DNA from 3 places in the Peribacillus sp. NPDC097225 genome. Region 1 is predicted to be linked to each of the others. Evidence: riboswitches for the same ligand, from Rfam matches in the RefSeq annotation. Region 1 holds a riboswitch; each other region holds the start of a gene.
What was found. A riboswitch is a leader RNA that binds a small molecule or an ion and turns the genes downstream of it on or off. The one in region 1 is predicted to bind S-adenosylmethionine.
Positions count from the first base shown of each region.

Region 2: linked by a shared signal. The riboswitch ahead of ACIQXH_RS11145 (methionine biosynthesis PLP-dependent protein) and the one ahead of ACIQXH_RS07330 (Na+/H+ antiporter NhaC family protein) in region 1 are both predicted to bind S-adenosylmethionine.
Region 3: linked by a shared signal. The riboswitch ahead of ACIQXH_RS15465 (sugar ABC transporter substrate-binding protein) and the one ahead of ACIQXH_RS07330 (Na+/H+ antiporter NhaC family protein) in region 1 are both predicted to bind S-adenosylmethionine.

Region 1 is NZ_JBIWDJ010000002.1:304,650-308,939, reverse strand. Features, by position in the region: gene ACIQXH_RS07345 (ABC transporter ATP-binding protein) at 1-297, shown strand, start outside; gene ACIQXH_RS07340 (ABC transporter ATP-binding protein) at 290-997, shown strand; gene ACIQXH_RS07335 (ABC transporter substrate-binding protein) at 1,019-2,218, shown strand; SAM riboswitch class I at 2,374-2,478, shown strand; gene ACIQXH_RS07330 (Na+/H+ antiporter NhaC family protein) at 2,678-3,970, shown strand; gene ACIQXH_RS07325 (alanine/glycine:cation symporter family protein) at 4,279-4,290, shown strand, end outside.
Region 2 is NZ_JBIWDJ010000003.1:213,452-217,741, forward strand. Features, by position in the region: gene metC (cystathionine beta-lyase) at 1-724, opposite strand, end outside; gene ACIQXH_RS11145 (methionine biosynthesis PLP-dependent protein) at 721-1,833, opposite strand; SAM riboswitch class I at 1,919-2,033, opposite strand; gene fumC (class II fumarate hydratase) at 2,353-3,735, shown strand; gene ACIQXH_RS11155 (hypothetical protein) at 3,843-4,085, shown strand.
Region 3 is NZ_JBIWDJ010000005.1:90,362-94,651, reverse strand. Features, by position in the region: gene ACIQXH_RS15470 (sugar ABC transporter ATP-binding protein) at 1-960, opposite strand, end outside; gene ACIQXH_RS15465 (sugar ABC transporter substrate-binding protein) at 1,028-2,143, opposite strand; SAM riboswitch class I at 2,257-2,363, opposite strand; gene ACIQXH_RS15460 (GTP-binding protein) at 2,453-4,290, opposite strand, start outside.

The DNA.
Region 1 (4,290 bases):
AAGAGGACGGCGATTGCCCTTGCCCTTGCGACGGATCCGGAAATCATCTTTCTTGATGAACCGGCTGCCGGTATAAACCCTGATGAAACAGAAGGGCTTACAGAACTGATCAAGGAGTTGAATCAATCGGGCTTCACGATTTGCTTGATCGAGCACAAGATGCATATGATCATGAACTTAGCTGACCATATCATGGTCCTGAATTACGGGGAAAAGATTGCTGAGGGCACTCCAAAAGAAATCAGGGGGAATGAGGCGGTTATTAAAGCCTATTTAGGAGGTAGTGCTAGTGCTTAAGTTAACTGATGTTACTGTATGTTATGGGAGCTTCACTGCGATTAAGCAAGTGAATATTGAAGTGGAAAAGGGAGAAATTGTCGTTCTATTGGGGGCGAACGGGGCAGGCAAAAGCACGACATTCCGTTCTATCAGCGGAATAAGCAAGCTGGCTCAGGGTGAAATTCATTTTGAGGAACTGGCTATCGGAGGTAGGGCTCCGGATAAGAATGTCCAAGCTGGAATCGTGCAATGTGCAGAAGGGCGGAAACTGTTTCCTCAGATGACTGTCCAGGAAAACTTGAAGATGGGAGCTTACGTACATCGAAAAAAAAAGATGGAAATCAAGTCCTCATTGGAAAATGTCTATCATTTATTTCCTATTTTAAAAGAAAAACTCCATGATGAAGCCGGCAGCTTGAGTGGTGGACAACAACAGATGCTGGCCATTGGCAGGGCTTTGATGTCTAAACCGAAGCTTTTGATGCTAGATGAACCTTCTGTGGGCCTCGCTCCTTTGATTGTTGAACAGATGTTCCAAGTCATCGAAGAAATAAACCGGGAAGGAATAACCGTTCTACTAGCCGAACAGAATGCGAATGCTGCTCTTAGCATTGCAGATAAAGGATATGTTTTTGAAAATGGGGAAATTGTCGTTGAAGGGACCGCAAAAGAATTATTGTCTAACGATGAAGTAAGGAAAGCCTATATCGGAGCATAAGAGTTTAAAAATGAATGGGGGATTTTTATGAAAAAGTTGAGTGTATTCTTTGTAATGCTATTACTCGTCCTAACGGCACTAGTGGGGTGTAACAAGGGAGACAGCCCTGCATCAAGTGGGGGAGGAAAGGCCGGTAAAGGGAAGAATGTTGTCAATATCGGTTTTAGCGGCCCTTTGAGTGGAGCAGCAGCCTTATATGGAAAACGAACGTTAAATGGTATGGAGATGGCTGTAAATGAAATAAACGATGCCGGTGGATTCGAAGTGGAAGGGGAAAAATATACGCTCAATCTGGTTTCATTGGATGATAAGTACTTACCGAATGAAACGGGTTCAAATGCTAAACGTTTAATCCAGGAATACAAAACTCCGATTATTTTCACTCCTCATAGCGGGGGGATACAGGCCCTACAGGTTTTTAACGAAAAAGAGAAATTTATCATCGGTGCCTATTCGAGTGAACCAGCTATCACGGAAAGCGGAAATTCATTAACGGTAAGGATCCCGCCAAATTATGAAGGGTATATTGAACCGTTTTCTACGTATGCAATGGAAAACTTCGGCAAAAAAATCGCGGCATTGCCACCATCTTCCCAGTACGGGAAAGACTGGGCGGAAAACCTACTACCACATTGGGAAAAGCAGGGTGGTAAAGTCGTGTATAATGCCTCAATTGATTTCTCTAAAGAAACGGATTTCTTCACGACTGTTACAAATGCTTTAAAAGAAAAGCCTGATGTCCTTTTCATCGGTGGGGCGTCGGAGCCTACGGCCAAGGTTGCAAAACAAGCAAGAGAACTAGGTTTTAAAGGCGGTTTTATTATCATGGACCAGGCGAAACTGGATCAAATGAAGCCAATTGCCGGTTCATACGAAACATTGGAAGGTTCGATTGGTGTGCTTCCGCTTATCGACTCCAATGAAGAAGCAGCACCAGCATTCATTGATAAATATAAAAAAATTTATAAGGAAGATGCTAGTTCTGAAGTGGGGTTGAATTACATTGCTATGTATGCCTTTGTGGAGGCAATGAAAGCGGCAGGAACAGTCGAGGATGTGAAAGCCATCCGTGAACATATGCAGGATGGGCTGACAAACACGGCACCTGAACAGAAAATTTACAATATACCTTCGATTGACGAAAATGGTGGATTCGCAGCAAAAGTCGTTGTCGGAGCGGTAGAAGATGGCAAAGTGGTACCCATCAGTGTAGAAGAGTAAAGTATCACTTGCTTTCACACTAGCTACCTTTAGGCCCCGAAAGCTAAAAAGTAATGCATTCAATAAGTTTATAAAAATCTTTAATACTTTACCTTGCGAAAACTCTTAAAATGCTGTACTCTTATATTTGCTTTAAAAAAATGAATATTTCTTACTTCTTATCAAGAGAGACTGAGGGACTGGCCCGAAGATGTCTCGGCAGCAGACTTATTTAGAGTGCTGTGCCAAATCCAGCAGGCGATTGACCTGAAAGATAAGAGGAGTGTTTATAGATTAAAAGACCTCTTCTTGTATTAAAACGGAAGAGGTCTTTTTGTACTCATAGGATAGGAATCTGTTCTTGATGGTTTGTTACTATTTTATAATCATGCTTATATTAAAATGAAGGGATGCCGGAAAATTTAGAGAGTCCAAAAAGAGTATCCAATACCATGCAAAAATAATAAAGAGGTGTACATCATGAGTTTAGACAATAAAGGGAATCCATGGGCTTTAACGCCGTTTATCGTTTTTTTGATATTATTTATAGGTTCAGGTGTGATTACAAAAGATTTTTACACATTTCCAGTGATTGTTGCCATTGCCATTGCATCTGCTGTGGCACTGGCAATGAATCGAAAGGAATCATTCAATCACAAAGTAGAAATCTTTTGTAAAGGTGCCGGGGATTCAAATATTATGTTGATGGTTGTCATATTCCTATTGGCTGGGGCTTTTTCGGAAGTGGCAAATGGGATGGGAGCCGTAGCATCTACGGTGAATCTAGCACTTTCGATCGTTCCGCAAAATCTATTAATGGTGGGGTTATTTATTATCGCCTGCTTTATCTCATTATCTATGGGGACAAGTATGGGAACGATAGTGGCTTTAGCACCAATTGGAGTAGGAATTAGTGAACAGACGGATATTTCAGTTGCCCTTTCCATGGCTGCGGTCATTGGTGGCTCAATGTTCGGTGATAATCTTTCTTTCATTTCGGATACGACTATAGCAGCTGTACGTACACAGGGAACGAAAATGAAAGACAAATTCAAAGTGAACTTTTTTATTGTTTTACCTGCTGCGGTAATTACATGTGTTATCCTTGGTTTTCTGACGATGGGTGAACAAGCTACAATTTCTGGAGAAGCCTACAGTTGGGTCAAAATTCTACCTTACCTTGGTGTTCTAGTGGCAGCATTGGCGGGGATCAACGTATTCTTGGTTCTCTCTATCGGCATTGTCTTTGCTGGAATAATCGGTTTAGCGGATGGCAGTTATCATGCAATGGAGGTTATTCAAAAAGTAGGAGATGGAATGGCTGGGATGTATGAAATCTCCTTCTTAGCGATCTTGATTGCAGGCATGGTTTCGGTTATCAAACATAACGGCGGAATAGATTACCTACTGAACCTCGTGACGAAAAAAAGCAAATCAAAAAAAAGTGCTGAGTTCAGCATCGCGGGATTGGTTGCTTTAACGAATCTTTCAACGGCAAACAATACCATATCCATCATCATTGCTGGTCCACTTGCAAAAAATATTGCCGAAAAGTATGAAATTGATCCCAGGAAATCTGCCAGCTTGCTCGATGTTTTCGCTTGTAGTATTCAAGGATTATTGCCATACGGGGCACAACTACTTTTAGCTGCCGGTGTTGCACACATCTCTCCTATCAGTATCCTACCCTATTCTTTCTATCCGGTCTTAATCGGGATTTCAGGAATCATAGCCATTTTAATAGGTTTTCCCCGATTCTCGAAGAAGAAATAAAAATAGTATGGGTGGAAGAGTATCAATAAATCATGAATGTAAAATCATGAATGTAAAATCATGAATGTTGGCCCTGGAGCATTGTCGCCAGGGCTTTTTTAGGGTAAGTGACTTCGAATGGAAAGTGTGGATGAAATCTTTAATTCTTTTATGTTCCAAAAAACTAATATCCTTCTTCAATAATATTAAAATAGTATAATAAAATACAATTAACGGAGATATCTTTATTCTTAAGTGTTTACTATTTTGTAAAAGCGGGAACTCTAAAGGTATTGTAATGAAATAATTAGAGGTGGGTTCGTTTAAAAATGGAGATAGTA
Region 2 (4,290 bases), on a different contig from region 1:
GCCAGGCATCCTGAACACCGAGCACCGCTCCAAAAGAGTTTTGGAGGGAACCAAGTCTATCGGCAAGGTCCGGGTCTTTTACGACGGCAAGGCCTGCTACGACATCACTATGTCCAGACAAAAATTTCGTTGCACTGTGCAGGACAATATCGGCCCCGAGGTTTAACGGCTTTTGGAGGGCAGGCGTCAGGAATGTATTGTCTACAAAGCTTAATGCGCCAATGCTTTTGGCGATATCACATACCGCTTTAATATCGGTTACTTTAAGCAAGGGATTGGAAGGCGTTTCAATATAGATTGCTCGCGTATTTGGCTGGATGGCCGCTTTTACACTCTCAAGATCCGTCATATCCACGAAGGTATGTTCGATGTTAAAACGGGTCAGCACGGTTGTTACCATTCGGAATGTGCCTCCGTATACATCTTCAGAGATGACGATATGGTCACCGGCAGAAAGCAGGAGGAAAGCCGTTGAAATGGCAGCCATCCCGGATGAAAAAGCGAATCCGCGCGTGCCTTCTTCCAGTTCCGCAATGATATCTTCCAGGGCTTCTCGCGTCGGATTCCCGCTCCGGCTGTAATCGTATTTGCCAAATTGATCAATGTCGGTTTGATGGAAGGTGGAAGCATGCTGGATCGGAACACTCACCCCACCTGTTGTTGGATCGAATTTATGTTGGTTGTGTAGTAATTTGGTTTCAAAACTGAATTCTTGGTTTGTCATCGTATTGCCTCCTTTTTTACTTGAGCAAATGCCTGCTGCAGGTCTTCGATTAAATCTCCGCTGTCCTCGATGCCGACAGAGAATCGAAGGAGTCGATTGCAAACTCCATTTGCCGTTCTAACTTCAAGAGGCATATCGGCATGTGTCTGTGTCGCCGGATACGTGATGAAGCTTTCGACGCCACCAAGGCTTTCGGCAAATGAAATCAATGAAAGGGACTGTAGAAATGGGTTGACCACCGCTTCATCATTGACCCGGAATGAAATCATGCCGCCACGACCTGGATAGAGAACATCCGTTACACTTTCATGTTCCGTCAAATAATCAACGATAACCTTGGCGTTCTTTTCATGACGTTCCATTCTCAGTGCCAAGGTTTTCATCCCGCGCATCAACAACCACGAATCAAATGGGCTCAAGACCGCTCCCATACCATTATGGTGGAAAGCAAGGGACTCACATAACTCGGCTCCTTTTGCCACAATCAAGCCGGCCAACACATCATTATGGCCACCAAGATATTTCGTTGCGCTGTGAATCACGATGTCAGCACCAAGTAAGAGGGGCTGTTGGATGATCGGCGTGTAAAAAGTATTGTCAACAATCAATAGTAAATTGTATTGTTTGGCAAGAGCGGCGACGGCTGGAATGTCCGTTTGCTGCATAAGAGGGTTTGTGGGAGTCTCAATAAAGATGGCCTTTGTTTGAGGGGTGATTGCTTTTTCAATATCCTCCAGGCAACATGTATTGACATATTCGCATTGTAGCCCCCATTTTTTAAAGCCATGCTCTAATAAACGATATGTACCGCCGTATAAATCTTCGCTACTGATCCATGCATCCCCTGATTTGAATAAGGAAAGGATGGTGGCAATGGCAGCCATTCCCGAACTGCATGCATATCCTTGATCGCCATGTTCTAGTTTGGCGATCGATTGCTCCAATAGCTGGCGTGTAGGGTTTCCTGTTCGTGTATAGTCGAATCCTGTTGATTGACCAATTCCTTCGTGACGGAAAGCCGTCGAGAAGTAAACGGGCGGATTGACCGTTCCTGTCGCCGTTTCACTGCGGTTTCCAAGCTGAGCAAGATAGGTTTCTGTTTTGTACATAATTTTTCACTGCTCCTTTTAGTTAAATAAAATAAAAAAAGTCTTCTTTAAGAAGAAGACTTGAATAAGTAGGATAGAGTCATTCTTCTTATCTTCCAAGTTACACAAACTTGTGGAATTAGCACCTTTTCATTGGTTTGAAACAAATGAAGGTTGCTGAGGTGTCATAGGGCCATTCCCTCTACCTCTCTCGATAAGAGTTTTGATTATTCAATTTCTTTTGAATTTACTATAAATATAGGATTCTGTCAAGGACATTCCTAATAGACGGTTATTTGGGACTAGCTATTATGGAACATGTATCATGTTTATCATTATAAAATTACGAATTCAACAGAGTAATAGAACCGGATTCAGATTAAACGGACTTTTCTGAAGGAAAAGGTCATTTGTGTTCCGTTTTTTTTGCTTTACAATAATAATGTTTGTACAATATATAGGGGATCATATAAAACGTCATTATTCATTACATATACATATTGTTTCTCAGTGGATAGTGCGAATATAGGAGGAGAACACATGGAATTTAGAATCGAACGAGATACAATGGGGGAAGTAAAAGTTCCTGCTGATAAGTACTGGGGTGCACAAACGGAAAGAAGCCGTAATAACTTCAAAATCGGTTATGAAAAAATGCCGATTGAATTAGTCCATGCATTTGCTTACGTAAAACAAGCGGCAGCAAAAGTGAACTTTGAACTTGGCGATCTTTCAGAAGTGAAGAAGGATGCCATCGTTAAAATTTGTGGTGAAATCCTTGAAGGTACGCTTGACGAACATTTCCCACTTGTCGTCTGGCAAACTGGTAGCGGCACACAAAGTAATATGAACGTGAATGAAGTGGTCGCAAACAAAGGGAATAAATGGTTAGAGGAAAAAGGCGAAACTGAGATGCTTCACCCGAATGATGATGTTAACAAAGCGCAAAGCTCTAACGATACATTCCCGACAGCCATGCATATCGCAGCTTATATGGAAGTTGCCGAAAAATTGGTACCGGCCATTAAAGTGCTTCGTGACACATTCGAAGCCAAAGAAAAAGAATTCTGGGATGTCGTGAAAATTGGACGGACCCATCTTCAAGATGCGACACCACTAACTCTTGGCCAAGAAATCTCCGGTTGGAAAGCAATGCTTGATAAAGATTTGGCGATGATCGAAGAAAGTAGCCAAAAATTATTGAACCTTGCATTGGGCGGTACGGCTGTAGGGACTGGAATCAATACGAAAAAAGAATTCCCGGCACTTTCTGCTAAACAAATCGCAGCGGATACAGGACATTCATTTGTCACATCGGATAATAAGTTCCATGCTTTAACAAGCCATAACGAAATTGTTTATGCACACGGTGCTCTTAAAGCGTTGGCTGCTGATTTAATGAAGATTGCCAATGATGTTAGATGGCTGGCAAGTGGCCCAAGAAGCGGAATCGGTGAAATCGCCATTCCTGAAAATGAGCCAGGCAGCTCCATCATGCCAGGTAAAGTGAATCCGACCCAATGTGAAGCAATGACAATGATTGCGACACAAGTTGTCGGAAATGATGCTACAATCGGTTTTGCAGCAAGCCAAGGGAACTTTGAATTGAACGTTTTCAAACCGGTCATCATTTACAACTTCCTGCAAACCGTTAAATTATTGACAGATGGCATTCATTCCTTCAATGATAACTGTGCGGTAGGAATTACAGCGAATGAAGATAAGATCAAAGAAAATGTTGATCGTTCTCTTATGCTCGTAACGGCATTGAACCCACATATCGGGTATGAAAAAGCGGCTAAAATTGCGAAAACTGCATTCAAAGACAACTCCACTTTGAAAGAAGCGGCGTTGAAACTTGAATTCCTAACGGAAGATGAATTCAAAGCATGGGTTGACCCTGCTAACATGGTCAATAAATAATCAACAGGTAAGCATCCTTCCTCGCATGTAGGGAGGATGTTTTAATGTGTTAAAATGATGGAATAAACGAATACTTAAACTAGATAAATCGAACAGGAGGAATGGTCATGTCTTTATGTCCACTATGCAATGGTCTTAGAAAAATGCATTTAGAATGCCCTAAATGCAGTAGTGACCTTGAAGATCAAGGGAAATTGATGGATTATGCCGATGATTACAGTGCTTATATGGATATTGATACATTGAAAAAAAATGACGGTTTTCCCGAATCCCTTCAAAAGGGACAATGCCCGCATATTATGAAGTGCCCCAACTGCGGACACGATGAAGTGATTTTGGTACAGGAATAGAGTTCTTGAATAATAGGGTGAGATCTAAGAATAATTAATGATCGAGACTTTTTCATGAAAATGAAGAAGTCTCTTTTTTGTGGATCGTTATTTCAAGAAGAGGAGGTTACCTAAACTCGGATTTGGAAATTCATAGTGGAAAAATAGAGGGATAGTGGGCTTGTCTCGCCGTATAATGTTATGGTAATGAGTTATTCGTCGAGAA
Region 3 (4,290 bases), on a different contig from region 1:
CTTCCTTCCATTCAATACAACTTCCCCCGTTATAATGGCCGTATGACCGAAAAGCGTTTTACAAAGCTCCGTTTTCCCTGCCCCGACAAGGCCCGCTAAACCGACTATCTCACCGGCCCTCACATGAAGACTGACATCTTTGACTTTATCGGCATCCGACAGTCGGTTCACTTCAAACATCACCGCACCTATCTCGGCATTCACGACGGGAAACTGTTCTTCCATTGACTTTCCAAGCATCTGCTCAATCACTTCGTTTTGTGTGATATCACTGATTCTACTGCGCCTCACACTCTTCCCATTTCTCATGATTGTAATGTCCTCACACACTTCAAATATCTCGGGTAGACGATGAGAAATGAAAATAATGCCTACACCACGTTGCTTCAGCTCATTCACAATCCGGAATAGTTCCGTTGTTTCCGTATGGCTTAACGGAGCAGTCGGCTCATCAAGAATCAAGAATTTACATGCGGTTGAAACGGCCCTAGCTATCAAGACCATCTGCTTTTCGGCCAACGTAAGGTCCCTTACCAGTTTTTTCGAAGACACATGGATGTTCATTTCTTCCAAGATTTCCGTCGCTTTTCTATGTAATTCCTTCCACTTGATGATTTGTTTTCTCCCCATGTTCTGTACGGATTCATTCAGCATCACGTTCTCCGCAACCGTTAAATAAGGAATGAGGGCCGTATCCACTTCCTGATACACAATTTGAATGCCAGCTTCCTGTGCCGACTTTGGCGAACGGATATCCTGTACCTGGCCATTTAGAAAAATGTCGCCGGTATAATGGACATGAGCTCCTGATAAGACTTTCATTAGCGTCGATTTCCCTGCTCCATTTGCGCCGACCAATGCATGTGCTGTTCCCGACTGTACTGAAAAATCAACTTCACTAAGCGCTTTTACACCTGGAAACTCAATCGATATTTGTTTCATTTCTAGTTGAATGCCCATGTCCAATCCCTCCCATTAAACAGACACTCTCTTCAACTTGAAAGAGAGTGTCTACTGATTCTGATCGTTACTTCTTATAATGTTCTTTCAATACTTTCATCCAGTCTTCTTCAAATTCCGTTGATACTCCCCAGCCTTGAACAATGCCGGATAGATTGGTCATGTTGACAGCGTCCTTCGATGATTGAAGCTGTTTTTGAGATATCAATGATGCTTCTAAATCATAGGTTTGCGGCGTTTCTTCCCCCGCTAGTTTTTTCGCTAGCAGTCTCATATTCACTGCACCAATCAACTTCGGATCAACCGCTGCGGTATACGACCATGAGCTTCCTTTTGTTTGAATCTCCTGAAGGTCAGCATTGGACACGTCAATACCATAGATTTTCACTTCATCGCGCCCCGCTTCTTTTATCGCACGAGCTGCTCCGATAGCGAATGCATCCCAGGTTGCGAAAATTGCGTCTATTTTACCTTTTGGATACTTGTTCAACATCGCCGAGACGGCATTTTGCGTCTGGACCGAAGTATCTGAAGATGCCACTCCGAATCTTTCAATTTCATGAATGCCAGGATTTTCTTTCAGCTTTTCTTGATACACGGCATTTCTTCTCACCATAGGAGGGAAACCATCTACCCAAAGGTATGCAATGTTCGCTTCGCCTTTTTGCTCTTCAATCAATTTGTCAAAAGCAAGAGTTGCCAATGCTTCGTCATCTTGTGAGGTTACTGTTACCCCATCAATTTTCGTTAAATCGCCGATGGAATCGAATGTGACTACGCTTTTCCCTGCATCAACCAACTTTTGTACGTCATTCACTGTCGCTGCATCATCACCATGGGAAATGATATAGCCATCATAGTCTTCCTCCAGAGCCTGAGCGATGGCGTCATGGAATTTAGCCGTATCGCCATTGGCCGTAAAAGTATCTACTTGGAAGCCAAGTGCTTCTCCTTCTTCTTGCGCCCCTGCTAAGTATTGGGCAGTGTGATCATCGCCGCCAATTTTACGAATGACTTTAATTTTAGCTCCCTCGCCTTTCGCAAATCGCTCTGGAACATTTTCAAAAGATACCTTTTCCTCTTTTTTCGCTTCCCCTGTACTTTGTCCCGAAGAACACCCCGTCAAAAGCAACGCCGAAGCGATGACTGAAACGAAAGCTCCTTTTAAAATTGATCTTCCCATTTTAATTCCCCCTATTTTTTACATTATTCTTATCTGTTAGCTCGGCATAAACACAAAATAAAAACCTCTCTAAAATAGAGAGGTTTAATCAGCTGGTTTGCAGACTTATCCCTCTCTTATCTGTCAAAACATTTCTGTTTTGCAGGATTTAGCACCAATTCCTAATTGGAACGGTTGCTGGGCATCGTAGGGCCAGTCCCTCCGCCACTCTTGATAAGAGAATATAATGTGTTACGTTTCGTTATGGTAAGTACCACTTTATAGGGATATAGTCATTAAGTCAATAGTTTTTAGAATATTTTAAATGTTTTATTTTCCTTGCAGTTTCGCCAGGCGTCTTTTCTCGATTTTTTCAAGGCGTTCGAATTGGCGCAGTTTCACTTCGAACAGGGTAATCGGATCACGGTAGACTTCAGGATTTTGTCTCATATGTTCCAATGTAGCCTGCTGTTCTTTGATTTCGGCTTTCGTCTGTTCGATATTTTTTTCAAGGATGGAAAATGGACTGCGGTAGAACAGGGATATGTCACGTTCCAAGGATTTTTCGAACAATCCAAACTGAGTAAGGAATCTGTCACTGATCATATCGGCAACATCCTGGAAGTCTTCATTTTCCAAGAACTTCTTATATCGATTGTACATATTCGCTTTATTTTGCGGAATGGCACCAAATAGCTTCCCGGCTCCCTTAAGAATCAACTGAGATGGGGTCCTTCTTAGTAATATATTTACATTTTCTATCCGGATGCTGCTTGTCATCCGGTCCGCATCACGGCGCCAGTCATCCAAGACCCGGAAGTCCCCGGCCAGTACAATACGTTCTTCTTTGTATAGCTCATTGAAGCCTGCGCTCATCTCATCCATGAACTGTTGGCTTTGCGTGAATTCTAACTCAGATGTAGCAATCCAGTCTTGAAGCGAGCGGAAATACTGCGGCATGATTTTATCGGATATAAATGCCTGGATCCGATCGTTCATTTCCTGATTCAACTGTATATGCACTTGGCTAAAGTCACTATTCTCAGATAATGTTTTAGAGCAATCACGCAGTAATTCAGGAATTCGTGTGGAAAGCTGTTTTTTCACTTCTTCTTTTAATAAGCGATAAGATCTTGTAATGTTTTCGGTTTTTTCTTTTTCCAAATCAGTCAACTGATTCGTAGCGCCATTCAACTTCACTTCCATCTGTTCATTCCAAGAAATCGAATGCTCGCATTTCCGTTCATTCGCTGCCCGTTTTTCTAATAGATAGGATAAAGTTTTACGCGTGAAGGCAAGGAGCTTCTCCGCCCTCATTTCCTTCCAATTGCTATCTTGATAGTTTGCGTGAAGGAAGACGGCTAGATCCTGCAGTTGCTGTTTGCTGTCATAAAGCTTGGAGAAAGCAAATACCTTCGCGTTCGGGAAATAAGCATTCACCTTATCCCATGTTTCATCTTCCATCCTGACTGCCACTTGATCACTATAGATGGTATCCATTTTATTCAGCAAGAAATGAATAGGAAGTTTAGGGGCCATTTGTTGCATTTCCAATAGCAAATCACGTTCACTGCCCGTGAAAGGTGCCCGTGCATCCAGAACGAACATCACTCCATCGCTCTCCAGTAAGTAATTTTGGAAGTCAGGGTCTACGCTTTTCTCTCCATTAAATCCTGGAGTATCCAGTAGACGCAGGCGATTATTTCTCAAATAATCACTGATGAGTGTCACATCGACAATCGTTCCGCGTTGACGACGCGTTTCATCCAACTCCGTTAACTCTTCGACCATTTTACGATCTGTATCGGTAATTTCATAGATTTCCAGGTCATCGCCATCTTTAACGCTCACAAGAGATGAATGGTCTTCCGCTGCAATGCTTTCACCCGCTATCGATTGAATGAAGGATGTCTTGCCATTTCCTGCACTTCCAACAAGAAGCAGATTGAAATTGCTCATATCCTTAATTCCCTCAACCATCCATTTCAGCTTATTGCCGACTAATAGATCATTGCTCTCTGCCCATTGAATGATGGAGTGAATCAGTTTTTCGCCTGCTTCGAGACCGCCTCCCAATCTAGGGGATTTCGCTAACAGACTTTCTGCATCTTGAACAACAAGTGCGCTCACTGTATCTGGGAAAATCTCATTCCAGGAAAGGACAGATG